3 regions of the Acetobacter oryzoeni genome follow, and region 1 is predicted to be linked to each of the others. Evidence: riboswitches for the same ligand, from Rfam matches in the RefSeq annotation. Region 1 holds a riboswitch; each other region holds the start of a gene.
What was found. A riboswitch is a leader RNA that binds a small molecule or an ion and turns the genes downstream of it on or off. The one in region 1 is predicted to bind cobalamin.

Region 1 (7,543 bases):
ATGATGTCCAAGCCTTCATCAACCAGTTCATCAGATGCGGTCAGCGGTGTCAGAATGCGGATGGTAGCGCCCTGCACACCACAGGCCAGAAGGATCAAGCCTTTTTCACAGGCACGGGCACATAGTTTGGAACCAAAGCCTTTGCGCTGTTCCACACCAGCATGATGTTCCAAAATATCAAAGGCAACCATTGCGCCCAGCCCACGTGGCATGCTGACAGGCAGCATATCTGTGCGCTTGTGCCAGCCTGCAATGCGGGCTTTCAGGCGTTCACCCATGCTGTTGGCGCGGTCCAGAAGCTTTTCTTCTTCAATAATATCCAGCACGGCCAAGCCAGCAGCACAGCCCAGCGGCGCGCCAGCATATGTGCCACCCAAGCCACCCGGAGGCACGGAATCCATCAGTTCTGCACGGCCAATCACGCCGGAAAGCGGGAAACCGCCTGCCAGAGATTTGGCAATGCACACCAGATCGGGTTCTACGCCAGAATGCTCAATACCAAATAGCTTGCCAGTACGGGCAAAGCCGCTCTGCACTTCATCTGCAATCAGCTTAATGCCGTGCTGGTCGCAAATAGCGCGCAGGTGTTTGAGCAGTGCTGTAGGGGCAACGCGGAAGCCGCCTTCACCCTGCACAGGCTCAATAATAATGGCAGCCACATTGTTGGGGGAGATATCAGCTGCAAACAGGAAGTTCAGCATCTTCAGGCTGTCTTCCACCGTGATGTCATGATCATCGGGGAAGGGGATGTGGTAAACTTCGCCCGGCAATGTGCCGAAGGGTGCTTTGTAAGGCAGAACCTTACCCGTAAGCGCAGAAGCCAGCAGCGTGCGGCCATGGAAGCCGCCGCAGAACGCAATCACGCCATTGCGGCCAGTTGCTGCACGCGCAATTTTTACGGCGTTTTCTGTAGCTTCACCACCCGTGGTGAAAAAAATGGTTTTGGCATCGCCAGAAAACGGTGCGCGGGCATTCAGCTTTTCAGCCAGCTCAATATAGGGCTCGTAAGCAGAAACCTGAAAAGCCGTATGAGTAAAACGGTCTAGCTGCTTTTTAACAGCATCCATCACTTTTGGGTGGCGATGGCCAACGTTCAGAACGGCAATGCCGCCGGCAAAGTCAACATAGCGCTTGCCTTCCACATCCCAGATTTCGGCATTTTCTGCGCGGTCTGCAAAAACGGGGGTGGAGGTAGCAACGCCGCGTGGCACAGCATTGGTGCGGCGGTTCAGAAGGTCTTTATTCGTGGCCATTAATATGGGCTCCCGGGAACTATGTTGCGGGCAAAGTTGTTTCTGTTCCGTAAAATGTTTCGCGGGGGAGGGGGAGGAGATTTTTTGTTGCCTCTGTGGTGATAAAAAGTCACCAGCAATTAAGCACGTTCATATCGTTGCGTAGGCGCTTAACTGCATTTTAAGGGAGGGTATGTGTACTTTGCGTTTTCAGTTCCACCTGTTCTAAAAGCCAGTTTCGGAACGTGATGAGAGATTTTTTCTCCCATGTGGCAGTAGAAGCGCGCAGAAGATAGGCCCCTAGGGCTACTTCTCGCAAAGGGGTTTGCGTAGGCTGCACCCGCACAAGGTGGCCTGTTTCAAGATCATTTCCCAGCAGGAAAATATTGCCAAGAGCAATGCCTTCTCCGGCGCGGGCAGCCGCCAATGTAATATGGGCCTGCCACAGGCGTGTTGCGGCAGGTAGTTTTGTGCAGGCTACATTTTGTGCGTGAAACCAAAGTTTCCACTCGGCTTCATCTTCTTCCTGCAATAAGGGTGCGCGGAGCAAATCTGCTGTTGTGCGGGGCTGCCCGCCCAGTTCTGTAAGACATGTGGGGGCAGCTACCGGAAAAACATCTGGCCGGGCAATAATCATGCTGCGTGTGTTGCGGGGTTCAGCTAACGGGGCATCATCACGCACATAACCGATATGAGCATGATTATCTGTTTCCACGCCCGTAACGTGGAAAGCCGTATTCGCATCTACTGGGCGCAGCATGATTTCCAGTTGAGGGTGCGCGCGCCGAAAGGAGGAGAGCCGAGGTAGCAACCAATGGTATGCAAAACCATGCGCGCAGGTAATGGTAAGGGGGGGCGTGTGGTTGCGGATATCTGCCGTGGCCGTGGCCAGTTCTTCCAGCAATGGGGTGATGCGGGAATAATAAGTGTGACCCGCTAATGTAAGGGTTCCTGTTTCCTTATCCCGTAAAGGTGTGCCTAAAATATTTTCCAGATCCCGAATGTGGCGGCTTATGGCTGCGTGATCTACGCGCAGTTCTGCTGCGGCCCGTCTGATACCGCCTGTGCGTGCAAACGCCGTAAAGGCATTGAGCATGGCTAGTGGGGGAATGCGGTATCGTTGGTCCATAAGTCGCCAGTCAGGGAAAAGTCTGCAGAAACAGGTGGGTTAAAATGGCGGCTCTGGCAAGAGTTATACCTGCATAATCAGGCAAAGATTGAAATATGAAGCAAAAATAAGGTAAGGGTTGCGCCATCTTACAACGGTCCCGCGCAAGCGGGTTTGAAAGGGAATGCCGGAGGTTCCTGCTTTGGAACCCAGTCGGCAACTGCCCTCGCAACTGTAGGCGGAGAGCCTATTACTCCTTAGCCGCATAAAGCGGCAGTCACTGGTGTTCGCATCGGGAAGGCTGAGTAATGCGCAATGACCCGCAAGTCAGGAGACCTGCCGTTGTTGTCTTGTTTAATCGCCGGGCGAGGGAACCGGAGATGGATGATTTGCGATGTTTACTCCTCTGCCCTCGGCAGATTTCTCCTTAAATACATTCTGGGCTTTTGTCTTCACGCGGCGTGGTGAAGTGTAACAATGCTTTGTGTTCCAAATAGAATTTGGAAGAGGTTTTGGTATGCTCTGCACCGTTGATTGCTGGTTGGTGAGAGGCTGACGGATGGAGCAGGCAAGTATCTCACATGGAATGACGTTCCTTTCGGGTGCCTCTTTGCTCAAGGTGGGAGAACAGCAGGCGTGTTCGGAATGCCCTTGCTGTTAGGCTTCGTCCTTCTATGATGAGGGCCGACCAAACCATGAAGTTCTGTTTCACACTCTTTTGTGCCTGCTCTGGCGGGCTTTAAATTTAAAAAGGATACAACATCATGAGCACATCTGTTCATACAGCTATGCCGGTTGCGGCAGCGGGCCAGAGCATTCCGGTTCGTGCCATTCTGCCTTGGGCTGTTTTCGGCCTGATTGTTTCTGCACTGCTGATCTACTTTGTAGGCGCAGAGCAGGGCGCCACTTCCCTGATTTCCGGACATGCTGTGCATGAATTTGTGCATGATGGCCGCCATCTTCTTGGTTTCCCCTGCCACTAAGGCACGAGAGGAAAGTTTTACTCATGGTTGGTCGTCTTTTAGCCCGCGGCATGGTCGCGGGCATTCTGGCTGCATTGCTTTCTTTTGTATTTTCAAAAATTTTTGGTGAACCGCAGGTCGCTTTGGCTATTGCGTTTGAAGCCGCTCAGGATGCTGCCGCAGGTGCCGCGCCAGAACCTGAACTGATAAGCCGTGGTGTGCAGGCATCTTGGGGCTTGCTTACTGCTGTGCTGATGTACGGTGCCGCATATGGCGGTATTTTTGCGATTGTTTTTGCATTTGCCTATCAGCGTCTTGCAACATTAAGCCCACGCGCTATGGCATTATTGCTGTCTGGCGTTGGGTTTTTAACGTTTGTGCTGATACCAGATTTAAAATATCCACCTAACCCACCCGCAGTTGGGCAGGAAGAGACCATCGCGCTGAGGACAGAAATGTATTTTGCAATGGTTGGCCTTTCTATCGCCATTTCCATGATTTGTTTGTTGGTGGGGCGCGCACTGTCTAACGTAATCGGGCATTGGAACGCTGCTGTATGTAGCATTATTCTGGGTATTGCGCTTGTCGCTGCTGTGCAATTTGGTCTGCCAGATTTTAATGAAGTGCCAGACAATTTTCCTGCTGTAGTGCTTTGGCGTTTTAGAGAAGCATCTATCGGAATGCAGATTGTTTTGTGGTCTGTATTGGGGCTGGTTTTTGGCGCTTTGGCTGAAAAATGCCTGTCATCAGCAAACGGTGTGGCGCGGAAGACGCTCTGATTTTTCCGAGCGGCCTTCTATACAAATTTTGCGTGTATAAAAAAGCATTTCCTAACGTTGCCACTTTTTCCATTTATGAAATGGCAACCGAAAGGGAATGCTTTTTTATTTATAATTTTTAGAAAGTGATGTTGGAATGGAGCCCAAAAATGGCTTCATTCCCGACAAGGCGGTTGCCTGTCCAATCCGTTACACCGCCAGAGGGATGCCAGACATACTGGAAGTCTGGCTGCATGACCCACCAAGGGGTGACCTGTGCCTGATAGGTAAGTTCCAGATGGTTTTCATTGCCTTGTACAGGTGCGCCAGAGTTGCGGTCATACCGTCGCTGGCCAGAAGAAGCACGGCCAATGCCCCAGCCTAGGCCCACCGTATCATTATCACGTCCCTTGAACGGGGCTTTAAGGTTGATGCCCGCATCAATGGCAAAGCTGATCATGTTTCGGTCCCCACCATTACCTGTGGCGCGTGCAAAAATGCCAACAGATTGTGGAGATTGGAGTGAAGGACGCCAGATCATCTGGTCAATAATACCATAGACCATCCAGTTGCCCCGGTCCCACCGCGGAATACCTGTGGTGTCAGCCGCACTACCTAAAGCTTTCCCCTGATTGTTGTAGCGATAATCAGGGAATTTTGCCGTATCGTAATATCCACCCAGCTTGTAGATGCCCGGCAGGCCGGGATCCTTGGTGACATGTGACATGTCATCAGGCTGAGGGTTGAGAGCATACTGCAATTCGGTAATCAGCAGTGCGCCAGTGCCCATGTTGAAGTTGGCACCATCCTCATCATGAGTGTTCTGATTGGTGGGGTCTGCGCTGTTACCACCGTTCTGGATGCCAAAAGAGTTGTTGCGGTTGCCCGGTGGGTTGTCATCTGCTGCCGCAAACATGAATGTAAACTTGTCTGAAGGACGGTAGCGGATGCGGATAGCTGGCGAAGACAGGGGCCAAGATGGTCCACCTGCGTACAGGTTAACCGAAGGTGCCATGGGCCAGCCAAAGTTGGAGTTTAGATATAAGGCCCCGTAATCACTGATCAGGAACTCGGTATCCAAATCCTGCTGCCCGATTTTGACATCCAGTTTGCCGTCCAGAAAAGACTGCTGATACCATAGCTCGAACAGGCGCGTGGAACGATCGGCCTCAAATCCACTGACCGGGTTGAAGTTGGCCAGATGATCCTGAGAGATGGAGCGCCCGCGCAACTGTAGGGCGCTGACATTAAATGTGCCCCCTTTCAGGCCAATCAGTTTTTCCAAATCTACCGTCAAGGTTGGCATAGTTACACCGTCATAGGCTGGGCCGGTGCCCGAACCACTGGCGCCATCGGCCCCTGATGCTGTGCCACCTGTGGCGTTGCCCCACAGTTCATCCACTTCCTGAATATCAAAGCTGATACCGTGTTTGGCCATCCAGTCCCGAGCGCCCCACATATTACCCAATAGGTGGTCGCTCATGTCTGGTGTGTCATCGCCCTTTTTCTCGGTAGCTGCCGCTTCTGCTGCGCGTTGGGAATCTCGCACTGTTGCTGGATCAATTTGCTCAATCAGTGGCCCAGAATTGCCCAACCGGCGGCGGTCCTGCTCAACCTGCGTCTCTTCTGCATGTGCTAAAACAGGGGTGGTGGTGAGAATGGTTGCGCAAAGACAAAAAAATTTCAGAAATGTTCTGTTATATCTATGATGTTTTTGCATGGTCACAGGTTGCTCTGATGGTAGGTATGGATGATTGATATTCGGTAATGGAGAATCATTCTCAATTAGAGCGTCTCAAAATGCAATTAGAATACGACCTTCATAAGTGCAGGGCAGGGGTGTTAAAAAGAGAGGGTAAAGCCCTCTCTTTTGGAAGTTTCTTATTATTTCTCAGGGTATGAGAAAGTGAATGATTCCGTAAAGGGCTGCCAAAAGCCGGGTGTGCCGGTTTCTTTATCTGTGTGATGAAGGAAACCATTGGTTTCTGGTGAGCTATAGCTGAACACCACCGTATAGCTGCCGGGGCCATCCATTTTAACATTATTGGCGTAATGCGGGCCATCTTTTGCTGTCATCGGGTGCAGCGTGCCCTGGTTTTTCCAGTCAGATCCCTTTTTGGTAAGGGTGTAATCAACCTTCAGGTAGGGAACCCATGCACCATCGGGAAAGCCCCACTGGTTATCTGCTGTAGCATGTACATCTGTTTCCAGATGGATGGTATCCTTGCCCATGGCCATGTCTGATGTCATAGGCATCATGTCTACATCAAGCAGATAGTTTGCGGCTATTTCCATGTCATGTGCATGTACGGGGCCACCCACCGGGTATTCACGCGCGGCAGCGGGAAGCGCAATGGCAAGGGTAAGAACCGATGCTGCGGAAAGAATTGAAAGATAGGATTTCATATGTCTGCACCTCAAGTTTTTGTAAGGCACAGTGGCAGATATTTTCTGCACACCTGTGACAGATTATGAAGCGCTGGATTGAGGACGTGTGCGAACAAAGCGTTCAACCACAATCAGTCCGGCAAGTGTCAGCACCCATACAAGCAGTTGAATGCCCATTGGTCTGTCTGTGTATCCAATCAGAACTTTGGCCGTACGCCCAAGCATACTACCATCAGACAGCAGCCAGGATGTATCCCAGATATCGTATCCCAGAGCGGGGATCAGATCATCATTTGCCAAGATGGCAGCGGCCTGACTGGCCATGCCAGCAGCCAGAAAGGAGACCAGAACATTCGTGACTGCAAAAAGATGTTTTAGAGGAATGATAATCAAGCCTCTATAAAGCGCCCATGAAAGTGCAGCTCCGCCCACAACACCAAGCAGGCCGCCTGTAAACATGGGCACAAAACCAGTATGTGCGGATACGGCAATACCATACAGGAACAACACAACTTCCATACCTTCACGCAAGACAGCTACGGCAACAACTGTAGCTAAAGCGAAAAGGGAGCGGCTTCCTTCTGATACTTCCTTACCAACACTACGCATTTCCTGAGCAAGCTCACGACCGTGGCTTGCCATCCAGATAACATGCCAAGAAAGCATAAGAACAGCGATGCATAGGATAGAAGCAGAAAAAATATCCTGCCCGTTGCCAGAAAAAGCCTGAGAGAGTTGCCCCGCAAACATGGCCACAATGGCTGCGCCAACAACACCTGCTCCAATGCCGCCGGAAACCCACCATCCGCGCCCCGGAATGCCCCGCGTGGCTGCAAGCACGATGCCAACAATCAACCCGGCTTCCATAACCTCGCGAAAGACAATAATCAGGCTTCCAAGCATAATTTACTTCTTTTCTTCTGCTGTAACGGTACCCTTGGCCTCGTCTGGATGGTAATCATCAAAAAAAGTATAGGTTCCAGGGTGTAGAGGCCCGGCATGAACTTTGATTGTTCCTTGTGGAACAACAATTTTTTCAAATTTCATATCGTAGCTTTCGAACTCATCAGTTGTCGTGTCCTGATTATTGAGTTC
Region 2 (7,543 bases), 550 kb from region 1:
CAAAACCGTTGGCCTCATACACCACGGCTATGGGGTCTGACACCTGGCGGGTTGTGGCTATTTCTGCCAACCGGGCCTGAAACGCCGCCACAAGTTGCCGCCCGCGTTCTGGCTGCCCCACCGCATTGGCAACCTGCATGATCTGATCTGGAATATCCGCCAAGGAGGATGCAGGCGGCAACGTAAGCACCTTGGCCCCTACCTCCTTGGCGGCCCGCACAGCCAAGCGTGCCGTAAAGCGGCCTGCCAGCACCACATCGGGCTTGGCGGCCAGCACTGTTTCTGCGGTGGATTGCAACACCGGCACATCCTGCGCCTGCTGGCACAACACAGATTCCGTACAATCCCGCGCAAGGGTGGATACGCCTATAATATCCTTGTGATCTGCCAACATAAGGGCCAGTTGATCTGTGCACAGGTTGAGCGATGCCACACGCTCCGCCCATGCCGCACCGGGTGCAAACGCCGCAAGGGTAGCACCCCATGCACACACAACCACCCGGCGAAGGAAGACGGAAAGCTGCATCAGTAATTCAGCGTAAAGCCGCCATAGCCTGCGCGGCCAGGCTGAAGGTAGCCTATAGGGCTTTCATACTGGCGGTTGAGCAGGTTATCTGCCCGCGCAAATACGGTGACATAGCGGTTGATTTTATAACTGGCCGCCAGATCTATGGTGAAATATCCGTGGTCTTTGCCGCATGTGCTGCAATACTGGTACGTATCAGAAATAACCGGCGTATCGCGCGAACCGCTGACATACAGAATATTGCCCGAAAGCGAGAGCCCATCCACCGGCTGCCATGTGGTGTTGAAGTTGAACTTGTGCTGCGGGCGGCGCTGGAGGGCTTGGCCGGTAGAGGCATCTCGCGCGTGGGTCCATGTATAGTTCAGGTTGAAATCAAGCGTATCCAGCGCTTTCCAATCCAGATACGCTTCTACGCCATACATGCGGGCACGGGCCACGTTATTGTAGGAATAGGTGGAATAGTAATTTTCGTAGGAACTGACAGACTGAATAAGATTGCGCACATGGTTTTCATACCATGTGGCCCCAAAATGCAGTTTGTCATGCGCCAGCGTTTGTTCCACGCCCACATCATACCCTATCAGGCGTTCGGCCCGCAGGTTGGGGTTACCTTTTTCCGCATAGCTGGTGGAAATCTGGTTGGCAAAAAGCTGATACAATGAAGGGCCATGAAAGCCACTGCCCGCACTGGCCTTGATAACCGTGCCGCTGTGCGGAATATGAATGGCCGGAGCCACACGCCACGTCACGTAATTGCCGTAGCGGGAATTGGCATCATACCGGATATTGGCCGCGCCATATAAAATCTTGTTCCAGTTGCCCTGATACTGCCCATAGCCTGCTGTGGTATCCATGCCCGCGCTGGTGCTGAACGGTGTGGAAGATGCTGCACTGTTCCCTTGGCTGGAATTGAACGTATCATGAAAATGCTCTGCCCCCACAAGCAGAGATCCGTATTTGTCCAGATTAACAGTGCCGTGCCAATCTATTTTAATGCGGCTGGTGCGGTAATATGTGGGGTCATACTGCAAGGCATCACCTTCCAGCGTGGTGCCGGTTTCTGTCCAGCTTCTGCGGCCTGTCATATACCCCAGACCAATCACCTGATCGAACCTGCCCCCGAATGAGGATAAATGCGCCGTGCCCCGCACAATGTCCTGATTTTGCGTGGTGTGTTCACGCTCGCTCCCTACATCACCGTAATATCCTAGCCGACTGTAATATTCATCTTCCATATTATAGGCGCTGTAGGTGTGCAGGTTGCTCTGTATCAGCCGGGCCGTCAGCCCCAGATCAAAATTATGGGTGACATCATAGCCCAAGCGAATGTTGGCGGAGCGGTTATCGTTTCTGTCCCCCCGGTGGCGCTGTTCCTTGTCTGCGCCAAAATAGCGGCCGATATAGCGCGGGATTTCATGAAAACCATCCTGCCGGTAATGGGAAAGTTCAACATTGTAATGAAACTTTCCCTTACTGCCGCGCGCGCCTATAACCTGATTGAACGTGCCGTAAGATCCACCTTCCACCCGCACAAAAGGCGTAAACCTGCCCTGCCCCTGTGCTGTGGTAATATCAATAACCCCGGCCATGGCATCTGCCCCGTACAGGCCACTTTGTGGCCCGCGCAAAATTTCTATGCGGCCCATGCCATCGGTAACAAACTGCGCAGCATCAAACGCGCCGGAGGTGGAGCTGCCATCGTTAATATCCATGCCATCCAGCCGCACTTTCACCTCGTTGGCATTGTTGCCGCGCATGAAAATGGAGGTGGTGCCGCCAAAGCCACCCGAACGCACCACATTCAGCCCCGGTTGGCGGACCAGAATATCTGTAAGCGTGCGGCGCTGCTGGGTGAGGATCTGCTTTTCTGTCACAATCGTCATGGCCGTGCCAATTTCATCCGCCCGCATGGGGTGGCGTGCCGCACTTACCGTAACGTAATCCGGGTAAGCCTGCGCACTGCGGGCCTGCACAGCTTGCGCACCCTCCGCTGCATGAGAGATAGGCGCCTTTTGCGCCGGAGCGGTGGCGGCAGGTGTTACGGCCACTTTGGCAGCAACGGTGTTTTTACCCGTTGATGTAGCGGGGCTTGTGGCATCTGCCGCAATGGCGGCAGTGGTTTCTACCAGCAGCAGGGAAGAGCCGGTAAGCAAAAGGTTTTTTAGGCGCATGGGTTAAGGCAATCTCGCGGTTTAACAGCGTTGCCACGAGACTTGGCCCGGCTTTTTCCACCACAGGGCACAAACCACCCCATTGGCTGACCGCTTGCCCAGCCTGCCAGCACACCCCGGCTGACATGCCCCGTCTGCAACTGTGTGCTGATGGCAGGTCTCCTGGCTTGCGGTTTTTCGGTTGTGGCACCCCTTCCCGGAAAGGTTTGTTCCAGTGGGCCAGCGCTTTGCGCCGTGCGTGCACATCCATGCCGCTTACAGTTGCGGGGACAGCCCGGGAATATCGCAAAACCATTGCAGGCAATGGCGCGGGCACCCGGTTCCCTTTTCATTCCCCTTGGGGGAAACCATCATGCGGTGTGGTTTACAGGCTGGGGGTGGCTTGTCAACAAAAGCACGCCCCAACGCGGCGGCTGGCTTTAGGCTTCACGCGGGAGGCGTTGAGACTGGGAGCGGATAACCTGCTCCTCATAATCCAGTTCCTGCTGGAGCTTCCATTCTGTCTGGTCGTTAATCTCGCTGCGCGATGTCATATCCCGCATGGCCTGCCGTTCGGCCCGCAGCAGTTGCAGGCGCAGCGCCAGTTCCATACGCGCATGGCGCAGGGCGCGGCTGCGGTCTAGCGGTGTGATGCGCGGCGTTTCGTCCTCTTCTTCCAAACGGCTGTGATACAGCTGATACAGGCGGTCTATCACCTCCTGCCGCAGGGCTTCATCTGCATTCTGCCCCTCGGGCTTTGCCAGTGCTGTGCTGTTTGGGTTGGGCGCTGGCGGTTGCGCGCGCGCTTTTGTCAGCACCGCAAGGGCTGCGCGTATCAGCTTCTGGCGGGCCATGTTTTCTTCCTGCGCGTTCTTGTCCACCGTCTCCTGCGGCAAAAAGCGCAAACACAGCGGAATGAACACACTGGCTGCCAGCAGGGAAAGAACAATCACCCCGGTAGCGGCCACCACCACGGCATCGCGCATGGGAAAGGCATCTGTGCCATCCGTGCCTTCGGGCAGGGAAAGTACAGCCGCCAGCGTAACGGCCCCGCGCACGCCAGCAAATGTCAGCAACATGCTGCCTGCAAAACCTGTGGGTTCAAACGGCAGGCTGCCAATGCGCGCCACCACCCAACGGCCGAAAACGGATGTCCATACACCTGCAAAGCGCATGGCCAGCATAATGGCGTATATCTGCACCACAAACAGGCCAACCTGCCACAAGGCCACATCATATTTCCGGCCCAGCGCCACGCCATGTTGCAACAGTTCTGGCAACTGCATGCCCAGAAACAAAAAGATAAGCGCGTTAAAAACGTAGCTGACAATGTTCCAGACCGTTGTGGCCTGCAGGCGGGTAAAAGTGGCGGTGTCCTCTATCATGCCAGAAAGTTTGAGCACCATGCAGCCTGCCACGGCGGCCAGAATGCCCGAGCAGTCCACCGCTTCTGCCGCGGCGTACATTAAAAACGGCAAGAGCAGCACAAAGATGATCTGGGATTGCGGATCATCATACCCACGGCGCACCAGCACGCGGTTGAGCTTAACAGCCAGCCATGCCACCGCAGCGCCCACCAACAGGCCGCCCAGCGCCACCATTAGGAACGTGCCAAAAGCCTGCCTGTAAGAGAACTCACCCGTAAGGGCATCGGCCATGGCAAAGCGAAAGCACACAAGGCCGGAGGCATCATTAAACAGGGCCTCGCCCGATAAAATCTGCAACAGCCGGTTGGGCACCTTGCGCCCTTCAATAAGGCTGGAAACCGCAACCGTATCTGTGGGGGAAAGTGCAGCCGCCAGTGTAAAGCAGATGGGCAGGCCCAGCTCTGGCACAATCCAGTGGATAGCATAGCCACATACCAGCGTGCTGAGCACCACAAGCCCAAAGGCCAGAAACAGAATGGGGCCGCGCAGTTCTGCAAACTCACGCAATGGCATGCGAAATGAATCTGCAAACAGCAATGGCGGCAGAAACACAAACATGAACATATCTGGCTGCAAGCTGACATGCATGCCCGCCACCGCAGCAAACACACCCAGAATGATAAGGATAACCGGCTGCGGCACCTTCTGTTTAAACAGGGCAACAAGCAGGCTGCTGACTGCCGCCAGCAAAAGCAGCAGCAGAATGTTTTCTATGGTCAACATGGCCTGCGCTCTTTGGGCGTGTTTGGGTGTTTATGCAACGGACATTCTGCAGAAACACACCCGCTTTACGGCATGGCGGAAACAGGACGCAAAACCTGCTGGCGCACCAAATTTTCCAACCATGTGGCAAACACCTGCACCCGCATGGAAAGGTGCCGCCTGTGCGGATAAAGCAGCGCCATAGGCAGCGGTGCCGCACGCCACTGGGGCAGTATTTCCACCAACTGGCCTGTATGCAGGTAAGAGCGCACATCGTAAGCGGGTATCTGCATCACCCCCAGCCCGGCCAGTGTGCAGGCTATTAAAGCCTCTGCGCTGTTAACCGTTACGCGGCCCGGCACATCCAGCGTGTGGGTATGGCCGTGTTCCTCCCACTCCCATTGCTCTACCCGGCCATTCTGGGGGGAGGCATAACGCACAGCCTCGTGCCCTTTCAGCAAATCTGTCGGGCATTGGGGTGTGCCGCGCTGCTTAAGATATATGGGGCTGGCCACGTTTATAAGTTCAAGCTCCCCCATGCGGCGGGCAATCAGGCCGGAATCCTGCAAGGGCCCAACGCGTAGCACGCAATCCAACCCATCTTCCACCAAGTTCACGGCCCTGTCCGTTACCCCCAGTTCTACCGAAAGACCGGGATATGTTGCCAGAAAATCGGGCAAGGCCGGGGCTACAATCAGCCGCCCAATGCGGCCGGGCATATTAACACGCAGCACACCCTGCACAGCGCTTTCGCTCTGGCGGAACAGGTTTTCCGCTTCCTCCACATCCGCCACAAGGCGCAGGCAGTGTTCGTAAAAGGCTGCGCCATCTGGCGTGGGGGTAACTGTGCGTGTTGTGCGCGTAAGCAAACGTGCCCCCACGCGGCTTTCTAGCTGCTGCACGGCGGCGGATACGCTGGAACGCGGCATGCCCAAGGTTTCTGCCGCGTGGGTAAAACTGGCCGCCTCTACCACGCGGGCAAAAATACGAAAAAGATCTATCCTATCCATGCGCGTTAGCCTTTTGGGCTGCCACCTGCATTGTTCGGGAAATCTGGCAAGTGTTGTCAGAACAGGCAGCTTTATCCGCCTACTGTAGCTGATACGGTGGCAAGAGAAAACGGGAGCCACATCCATCGGCCCCCGATACATGCAAGGGAGCACCCAACATGGTAGACCACAGCATTAAAGGCAAAACCGTTCTGATAGCCGGTGGGGCCAAAAATCTGGGCGGGCTGATTGCGCGGGATCTGGCAGAGCATGGCGCAAAGGCCATTGCCATCCATTACCATAGCGCAGCCAGCAAGGCGGAAGCCGATGCCACTGTGGCCGCTGTAAAAGCGGCAGGCGCGCAGGCTAAGGCTTTTCAGGCTGATCTGACACAGCCCGGAGCAGTAGCCAAACTGTTTGCAGATGCAAAAACGGCTTTTGGCGCGCCAGACATTGCCATTAACACCGTGGGCAAAGTGCTGAAAAAGCCGATTGCAGACACCACGGATGAAGAATTTGATGCCATGTTCACCATCAACACCAAGGTGGCGTATCAATTCATTCGTGAAGCCGGAAAACATCTGGCCGATAACGGCAAGCTGCTAACACTGGTGACATCTCTGCTAGGCGCGTACACACCGTTCTATTCCACCTATGCGGGTTCCAAGGCTGCGGTGGAACACTTCACCCGTGCGGCTTCCAAGGAATATGGCGCGCGTGGCATTTCTGTTAACGCCATTGGCCCCGGCCCTATGGATACGCCGTTCTTTTACGGGCAGGAAAGTGCAGATGCCGTGGCTTACCACAAAACCGCTGCCGCACTTTCTCCCTTTAGCAAAACAGGGCTGACAGACATTGAAGATATTGCACCCTATGTGCGCTTTATTGTTTCTGAAGGCTGGTGGATGACGGGCCAGACCATTTTGGTAAACGGCGGTTACACCACAAAATAAAACCGGCTTTGTGCCCGTTGCGGCACACCGCCATGTGCAAGGGGGCCACGTGCAAAGCGTGGCCTCCTTTTTTGTGCCCTGCCCCAGATGCAAAGCTGTTGCGCGCGTGCAACAGCCCACAGAAAGCTGAGCAAACAAGGCTCATTCCTGTTGTAATGTTATAGTGTTACATAATACATGCTGCGCCTCCACCACACTCAACCAAGGCAGCGCACAGCATGATGGTTCGATCAGCCGCTCTTCTTCTCTGCTCCACTGTTTTTACTGCTCTGGGCAGCAGCATGGCCCTGGCTGAAACCACCACGACCACGACAACACCCTCCACAACAGAAACGCAGCAGAAAAAGCCCACTGAAACAAAGCCGCAAACCGTAAAAGTGATTGCGCATGACAAGAACGATGCCGAGCAGGTGATTGTCACCGCGCATCTGGACCGCATGCGTTCAGAACTTTCGCCCTCCACCGGGGCCACGGTGCACAAGTTCAGCCGGCAGGCGCTGGAAACCATTCCCGGTGGTGATAACGCACCGCTTAATCAGGTATTGCTGCAAGCCCCCGGCGTAGCGCAGGACAGCTACGGCCAGATCCATGTGCGTGGGGACCATAACGAGGTGCAGTTCCGGCTGGATGGTGTGCAGTTGCCGGAGGGGCTGAGCGTGTTTGGGCAAGCGTTGATGACACGCTTTGCAGATAACATGTCCCTCACCACTGGGGCGTTGCCCAGCCAGTTCGGGTTTTTGCAGGCGGCTGTGGTGGATATCAACACCAAGAACGGCACCACCAATTCTGGCGGCAA
Region 3 (7,543 bases), 330 kb from region 1:
TGATGACTTAAGCATTAAGCAACTGGCAGGGCAGAAGTTCTTTATAAATAGAAACAGGCTGATAAAATTAAATTCATCATTATGGCTTTTCTTTTAGGAAACTTTTTATTTCATTCCATAACAACACCACTAAGCCAGCGTAGAAACGGATGCATCTGCGCCAGCTTCATCTACAGAGCGATGGATGGGGCCGTATTTATCATAAAATCCTGGTATGGCGCGGATAATACCGGCAGCCTGCATAAGGCAGGATATGGTTCTATCCCGCATAAGAGAGGCACCTTCATGCTCTGTGGTTGTGGCATGAATAATGGCGGCAGCCTGTTCCAAAGCATCTGCAGTAGCTAATGGTGTATGACGTAACATGGCAAAGGCTTTTAAGGCATTTTCAAGAGCAGAGCGCGCCTGTGTGTTGAGTTTTACGTGTTCTGCATTCCAACGCAGGCGTAAAATGAGCCTTCCTAGGGAAAGTGTTGCAAAGGCTGCATCTGTATATCCCTGCCTGTCTATACCGGAAGGAATAAAGGAAAGACGCATCATCAACCGCGTAATTTTCTGAAGTTGAAGACCCTCCCATGCAATCCATTGCACCGGCTTGCGGCTATGGGAAAGAGCCAGTTGTTGCAGGCTACGCGTAAGGGAAGAAACTAACCGTGCAGCATCCAGCCGATGATCTGGCGGTAAAATAACCCGAAAAACCAGCACCAGAAGCACGCAGGCTGCCACCATGGTCATCCAGTTATTGGTAAGTGCCAGGTCATTATAAACAATAGGGTTGTTGATAGAGAGCAGCATGGTGAAAAACACCGCATATCCAAATGCACCAATGCTGTAGCGTGGGTGAAATTGTAGCCATACACCGGGCAGCAGAAACAGGCAGAGCGTCAGCCATAAAAGCGGGTAGCCATCTATGCGGGGTAAAAACAGGGAATGGCATAAAAATCCCATAGGCACGGCCAACATCGTCCCAGTTGCCATCATGGGGCTTGCTTTGCCGGCAGAGGGCGCCGTTGAAAGCAGGCTGGAGGCTGCCACCACATACAGGATCAGCATAGGGCCTGCGCTCCAGTGGAAAACATACCATAACATGCCAGCCAGAAGCGCAATAAACATGCCGCGCACACCATTACGCAAGGCAACTGGCCATTCCAGATATTGGCGCGTGTAAGAGGATTCACGATCGCGGCGCAAGCTCGTCAAATCGTACAGGGCCAGATCTATCTGTACCAGAATATCACGCGTATTATCTAGTGTTGCCAGCAAGCCGGGTGCCGGATTATTGCGTGAAAGTTGTTCCAGATTTTTCAGGCAATCATGCAGGCAGGTAGAAACTGGTGCGGGGTTTTCCAGCCAACCGGGTTGCTCTGTAAAATGCAGAATGTGCTCTAATGTTTCGGCAACATGCTGATGCACGGGGCATGATTGTGCATCCACCAAAGAGAGGTTTAACCAATAGGGATGATAGCTGACAATCAGCCCGGTTAAACGGTTGAGAGCCAGACGCAGGTTAGAAATACGGGCCTGCATATCTGGGTCATCTGCAGCAGCAAATTCTATGGCTGGTGTTAAACCGGCCATACCTGCCAGAAGGCGGCTGCGGCTATCATAAAGGGGTTGTGGCAGGCTGCGGAATGCTGTGCCTGTGGTTGCGGTATCTGTGGTTTCAGATGGGTTGTTTTCTTCTGCCGCATGTTCTTCCGGTGTGGCGGAAAGACCTTCCTGTGCATGAAAGTTTTTTGCATGGAGAATGGTATCCCGAAAAGCGTTTCCCAGCTTTTCCATCACCGCGCTGGGTTTGCGCGGGCTTGTCACCATAAATACGCAGGCTGTTACCACCACGCCTGTTACCACGGCAGATAAGCGCCCCATTGCAGAAAGAAAGATATTGTCTGGGTCTGCAAAAGCGGGTGCAGCAATAATAACAATTGTATAACCGGTTAGCACGGCAGCATAGGCACGAAAGAAGCGCAGAAACGTGGCCACCATGCAGGCTATACCTACAAAAACAGAAAGCGCTGCAAAATACAGAACGGGAGACTGTACAAATACGGCCATAATGCCAACGCTAATAACAGCCCCAATAACTGTGCCGATAACACGCCATACGCTTTTTGAAACCATGGCCCCTACAGTTGGGTTTGCCACAATAAGAACAGTTGTGGCTGCACTGAGGGGGGAATGAAGCTGGAACATAAATGCCAGAAAAACGGCAATGCCAATGCACAAAAACACGCGGGCAGAATAACCTGCGGTAGCTTTAAAAGCATTCCATTGGGCTTCATCAGAAAAAAAGGCCGGTAAGCAGCGGGATAATAGAGTGTTAAGGGAAAAGAGCGTATGACTGCTGTGCTCAGATCTAGCGTTCATGATGCGTTTCCAGCATGCAGGACAGATCATGAATTAAGCTACGTACCTGATCTTCTGTAAGGTTCTGGCGAACGTTCTGCTCAAGTTGCGCTGCAATGGTATGGAACAGCGTGCATCTTTCCTGCCCAGCAGAAGTAAGCACAAGTTTTTTGGCACGCCGGTCCCGCGTATCCTGCAGGCGAGTAATCAGCTTTTGTTTTTCTAGCAAATCAAGAATACGCACCAGTGCCGAGCAATCCACATTCATGGCGGCTGCAAGATCACTTTGCGTGGCGCCATCGGGCATCATCATCAAATAAGCCATCGGGCGCATGCTGGCCAATGTCATGCCATGCGGGCGTAAGGCCCGGTCCAGTTGCGTGCGCCAGACGGTGGCTAACCGCATAATGCGGAAGGTAAGCGCCATGTCTGAAAAACGCGTTTCATCCAGTGTGGGCAGAACGCGTGGGGAGGTCATGGAATCCTCATTAGTTAGCGAAAGAATATTTGACATATAAAGTATATTCATACGAATATAACATAGCTGTTTTGCGCGTCAATAATGGAAATAAGGCTGCAAAGCACAGGAACATTAGCGTGAAGCCTCAATCCTGTTTCAGATCAGCAGACTTTTAAAGTTGCAGGGCTAAAACTGCGGGTTGAAAGCAAAGGCCGCTTATGCGCATTGTGCGCGGGCTAATGGTGTCCTTTACGGGATGAAAAGGGAAGAACGGTGCAAGGCCGTCGCTGCCCCCGCAACTGTAAGTTACCCATGGTGTTCCGTATGGGCTTTCTGGCCCAATGTGCCACTGGCCTACGTACAGGCTGGGAAGGTAGGGAACGCTGTTTTATGTTCTGGCCTGTAAGGGAGAGCATATGTGGGTACAAGCCAGGAAACCTGCCATTGGTGCCTTATGCGTAAGCATATAGGCGGGCCTTAATTATTAAGTTCTGGCGTTGCTGCTGGCGGGGTGCCCGGCAGGCATAGATGCACCATAGGGTGCATTTCTTCTGTCATCTCTGGGCAGGGGCGCCGGGTATCTGCACCCCTTTTCAAGCAGCCGTTCTTTTAGAATGGTAGTTATTTCAGGGATACAGCATGGCCGAAGCGTCCGATTCTTCTCAAAAATCACCTCAGAATCGCCCTGTTTTGCATGTGTGTGTCACATGTCGGCGTGGTGGGCCTGCTATGGATCAGCCGCCGGGTGCCCAGTTGTATGCACGTTTGCAGACCTTGGTGCAGGAAGCAGAAGCTGCTGGGCAGGAAGCTCCGGTTCTGTTGCGTCAGGTGCAGTGTCTGGCTGCCTGTGATCGCGGATGCACTGCAGCCATTGCCATGCCAGAGCGTTGGACATGGTTATTAGGGCATCTGGGCGCTGAAAAAGCAGAAGATCTTCTGACGTATGCCCAACTCTATGCAAAATCCGCGCGGGGCACGGTCATGCCTTCGCGCCGTCCGGCATCTCTTTCCAATATGGTGCTGGGGCGTGTTCCCGCACAACTTTATGATGAACAGGAGCCTTCATGACACTCGCATCTCGCGTGCCTGTAACCATTATCACTGGTTTTTTAGGGGCAGGCAAAACAACCCTTTTGCGCAATCTTCTTCAGCGTGCAGCAGGGCACCGCATTGCCGTGGTGGTGAACGAATTTGGTTCTCTTGGCATTGATGGAGAAATTCTGCGCGGGTGCGGCGTGGAAGGCTGCAAGGAAGATGATATTGTCGAACTGACCAATGGCTGCCTGTGCTGCACGGTAGCAGATGATTTTCTGCCAACAATGGAAGCCCTGCTAGATCGGGCCGATCCGCCAGAACATGTGGTGATTGAAACATCAGGTCTGGCGCTGCCTAAACCATTGCTCAAGGCCTTTGGGTGGCCAACAGTGCGCAACCGCATGACTGTTGATGGGGTGATAACCGTAGTGGATGCACCAGCAGTAGCTGCTGGCCGTTTTGCAGATGACCCGGAAGCTATTGCCCAGCAGCGTGCAGCAGACCCATCCCTAGATCATGACAACCCTTTGGCAGAGGTTTTTGAAGATCAGATCAACGCTGCAGATCTTGTGGTGTTGAACAAGACAGACCTGCTTGATGCAGATGCACTCGCACGTGTTGAAGATGAAATCCGCCACACAGCACCGCGCCCTGTGCAGATTGTACGTGCCACGGAAGGCAAGGTAGATCCGGCCATATTGCTTGGTATCGGAGCTGCGGCAGAAGCTGATCTGGCCGCTCGTCCTTCCCATCATGATGCAGAAGATGGCGAACACGAACATGATGACTTCGAAAGTTTTGTGGTGCGTGTGCCTGAGCAACAGAGTGTGGAGCAGTTTTTAACGCTCTTGCAGGATACAGCACGCCGTTATGATGTGCTGCGCATGAAAGGTTTTGCCGCAGTGGCAGGTAAGGCCATGCGTTTGGCAGTGCAGGGTGTGGGAACGCGTTTTCGGCACGAATTTGATCGTCCTCTTGCTGCCAATGATGGACGAGAAGGCCGCATTGTCGTGATCGGGCAAAAGGGGCTGGAGGCTCCGGCCATAGCCAAGGCGCTTGGCGGTACATTGGTAACGGCCTGATTAAGGACGGAGTGGGCTTATGCATCTCTTGGTGCGGGAAAACCGGACGCTTGATGAACAGGAAGTGGCGGAAGATCTTAACCTTCCTTCAGCTGATCTGATTGTACTTTCTTTTACAGAAAGCGATCTTCTGGCCCTGCGCCATGCAGAAGCTCTCTTACGTGCACAAACTGAAGGAAGCGCGTTGCGTCCTACCTTGCAGGTTACAAGTCTTGCACGGTTACGCCACCCTATGTCGATTGATCTGTATATTGAAACTACATTGCAAAAAGCGCGCTGTGTTGTCGTGCGGTTGCTGGGTGGTTTGGATTACTGGCGCTATGGGGCAGAAGAGTTGGCGGCATGGAGCCGTGAAACAGGTGTGCCGCTAACTTTGCTACCTGGTGATATTTTGCAAAGCCATAGCTCTGATGCGCAGCAACAAGTAGGACATATAGGAGGAGATAGGCGGCTGGCAGAACTTTCCACCGTTTCTGCTGAACATTACGCGCGCTTAAATGGTTTTTTCCAGCAAGGTGGCCCAGATAACATCTGTGCGGCATTAGGGCTCATGTCTGCTCTTGCGGGTATGCAGGAAGATAAGGGAACACAACCCAAAGCATTGCCTGCATGGGGTGTCTATCGTTCTTATTCTCCTGCCATAGCTCAGGCGCAACTCCAGATAAAAGCGATCATACTCCTGTATCGCGCGCATTTGCTGGTAGGGGATGTGGCAGGCCCGGAATCTCTGGCAGAAGAACTGGCACAACGTGGCTGCGCTGTAGAGATTGTGTATGTTACCTCTTTAAAGGATCCATCCGTTTCTAAAGATGTAAGCCATTACCTACAATCTGCAAAACCTGATGTTGTTCTGGATGCAACGTGCTTTTCTGCACGAAACCAGAATGGTTTTTCACCATTGGATGTGGCTGATGCGCCTATTCTGCAACTTTTGCAGCCGGGATGTACACAGGCTTTGTGGGAAGAAAGCCCACGTGGTCTGGCGCGGGCAGATATGGCCATGCAAGTGGTCTTGCCAGAGTTGGATGGTACAATTGCAACTTTTCCAATTTCTTTCAGAAAGGATGCTGAGCCCGGGCAGCCTGCGTTCAGAGATCCTTATAAACCAGGTATAAAGTTGGTGGCAGGCCGTGCAATTGCATGGGCTAGATTGCGGAAAATTCCACAACCAGACAAGAAAATATCTATTATTCTGTCTGATTATCCAGGCGCGGGGCTAGAAAAATCTGGAGCGCATATAGCGCATGCTGTGGGATTGGATGGTTTTGCATCTACATCTTCCATTCTCACATTCTTGCATCATGCAGGCTATAATATAGGAGCAGAAGATGCTCCTGATGCAAAAGCCCTTGCTTCTGCTTTGATTGATAGCTGCTCCAAGCCTGTTCTTGATACAAAGCTCTATCGTCAGCTTTTGGCAGATTTAGATCCGGCTTTTGTGCAATCTGTTTGTGCAGCATGGGGTGACCCTGAACAGGATGCCAATGTAAAAGATGGTGTTTTTTGCCTGCGTTACATTCAGCTAGGGAATATTTCTCTGGCTGTGCAACCAGACAGAGGGGCGGTGGCTGATCGTAAAGCCCTGTATCATGATCCTGATACACCGCCATGCCATGCATATGTTGCGTTTTACTTGTGGTTGCAGCATGTGAAAAAGCTCGATGCCATGGTGCATTTAGGTACGCATGGCACACTGGAATGGTTGCCCGGTAAGGCCGTGGCGTTATCTCCATCTTGTGGGCCAACCGTATTAACAGGTGATTTACCAGTTATTTACCCATTTATTGTTAATAATCCGGGCGAAGCTGCGGCTGCACGCCGGCGTTTGGGTGCGGTTATTATTGGCCATATGACGCCCCCTGTTATGCAGGCTGAACTTTCGGCAGAGGCGCAGGAACTCGAACGCCTGATTGATGAATATGCTGAGGCAGATGGGCTGGATCCTCGTCGCGGTGCTTTATTGCGTGCTGATATTCTGGATAAAGCCATACGCACGGGTATGCTGGCCGAAAGTGGTGTGCGCCCCGGAGAACTGGATGAAGCAGAAGCACTTGCACGGCTTGATGCTTATTTGTGCGATGTAAAAGATCTGCAAATTCGTGATGGCCTGCATGTTTTTGGCAAACCAGCTACACATTCCAAAAAACTGGTGCAAATTATTGCGCAGGCCTGTGGGCGGCAGGAAGATGCTGCTTTTACGTCTAAGGTCGCGCATAAAATCATGCAAAGTGGACAAGCAGAGGCTCAGGCGCTTCTTGCAGCATTAAGTGGGCGTTTTGTCGCACCTGGTCCAGCAGGAGCGCCAACCCGCGGGCGCGTAGATGTGCTGCCAACAGGGCGTAACCTGTTTACGGTGGACCCACGTGCATTGCCTACACCCTCTGCCATGGTGCTGGCCAAAAAAATGGAAAAACTGTTGCTGACAAGGCATTTGCAGGAACAGGGGGAACATCTAACGCATATTGTTATGGATATGTGGGGATCTGCCAGTTTACGTACGGGCGGTGAGGATATGGCGCTTGCCTTGCGCCTTATGGGGGTGGAAGTGCAGCGCACTGCCAGTACAGGGCATGTATGCGGGTTTGAAATTATTCCCTTGCCATTGCTGGACAGGCCAAGA

Region 2: it holds a riboswitch for cobalamin, as region 1 does, so the genes downstream of both, EOV40_RS02135 (TonB-dependent receptor plug domain-containing protein) here and EOV40_RS12270 (CbtB domain-containing protein) in region 1, are expected to answer to the same signal.
Region 3: it holds a riboswitch for cobalamin, as region 1 does, so the genes downstream of both, EOV40_RS10690 (DUF1636 family protein) here and EOV40_RS12270 (CbtB domain-containing protein) in region 1, are expected to answer to the same signal.

What each region holds. Positions count from the first base shown of each region.
Region 1 is NZ_CP042808.1:2,626,254-2,633,796, reverse strand. Features, by position in the region: gene gabT (4-aminobutyrate--2-oxoglutarate transaminase) at 1-1,253, opposite strand, end outside; gene EOV40_RS12275 (LysR substrate-binding domain-containing protein) at 1,414-2,361, opposite strand; cobalamin riboswitch at 2,479-2,698, shown strand; gene EOV40_RS12270 (CbtB domain-containing protein) at 3,105-3,323, shown strand; gene EOV40_RS12265 (CbtA family protein) at 3,347-4,081, shown strand; gene EOV40_RS12260 (carbohydrate porin) at 4,200-5,780, opposite strand; gene EOV40_RS12255 (iron transporter) at 5,945-6,496, opposite strand; gene EOV40_RS12250 (FTR1 family iron permease) at 6,530-7,351, opposite strand; gene EOV40_RS12245 (cupredoxin domain-containing protein) at 7,355-7,543, opposite strand, start outside.
Region 2 is NZ_CP042808.1:432,548-440,090, reverse strand. Features, by position in the region: gene EOV40_RS02140 (ABC transporter substrate-binding protein) at 1-526, opposite strand, end outside; gene EOV40_RS02135 (TonB-dependent receptor plug domain-containing protein) at 526-2,697, opposite strand; cobalamin riboswitch at 2,833-3,064, opposite strand; gene EOV40_RS02130 (Na+/H+ antiporter) at 3,117-4,826, opposite strand; gene EOV40_RS02125 (LysR family transcriptional regulator) at 4,892-5,815, opposite strand; gene EOV40_RS02120 (SDR family oxidoreductase) at 5,974-6,747, shown strand; gene EOV40_RS02115 (TonB-dependent receptor) at 6,966-7,543, shown strand, end outside.
Region 3 is NZ_CP042808.1:2,298,010-2,305,552, reverse strand. Features, by position in the region: gene EOV40_RS10700 (FUSC family protein) at 130-2,367, opposite strand; gene EOV40_RS10695 (MarR family winged helix-turn-helix transcriptional regulator) at 2,357-2,875, opposite strand; cobalamin riboswitch at 3,030-3,266, shown strand; gene EOV40_RS10690 (DUF1636 family protein) at 3,446-3,874, shown strand; gene cobW (cobalamin biosynthesis protein CobW) at 3,871-4,923, shown strand; gene cobN (cobaltochelatase subunit CobN) at 4,943-7,543, shown strand, end outside.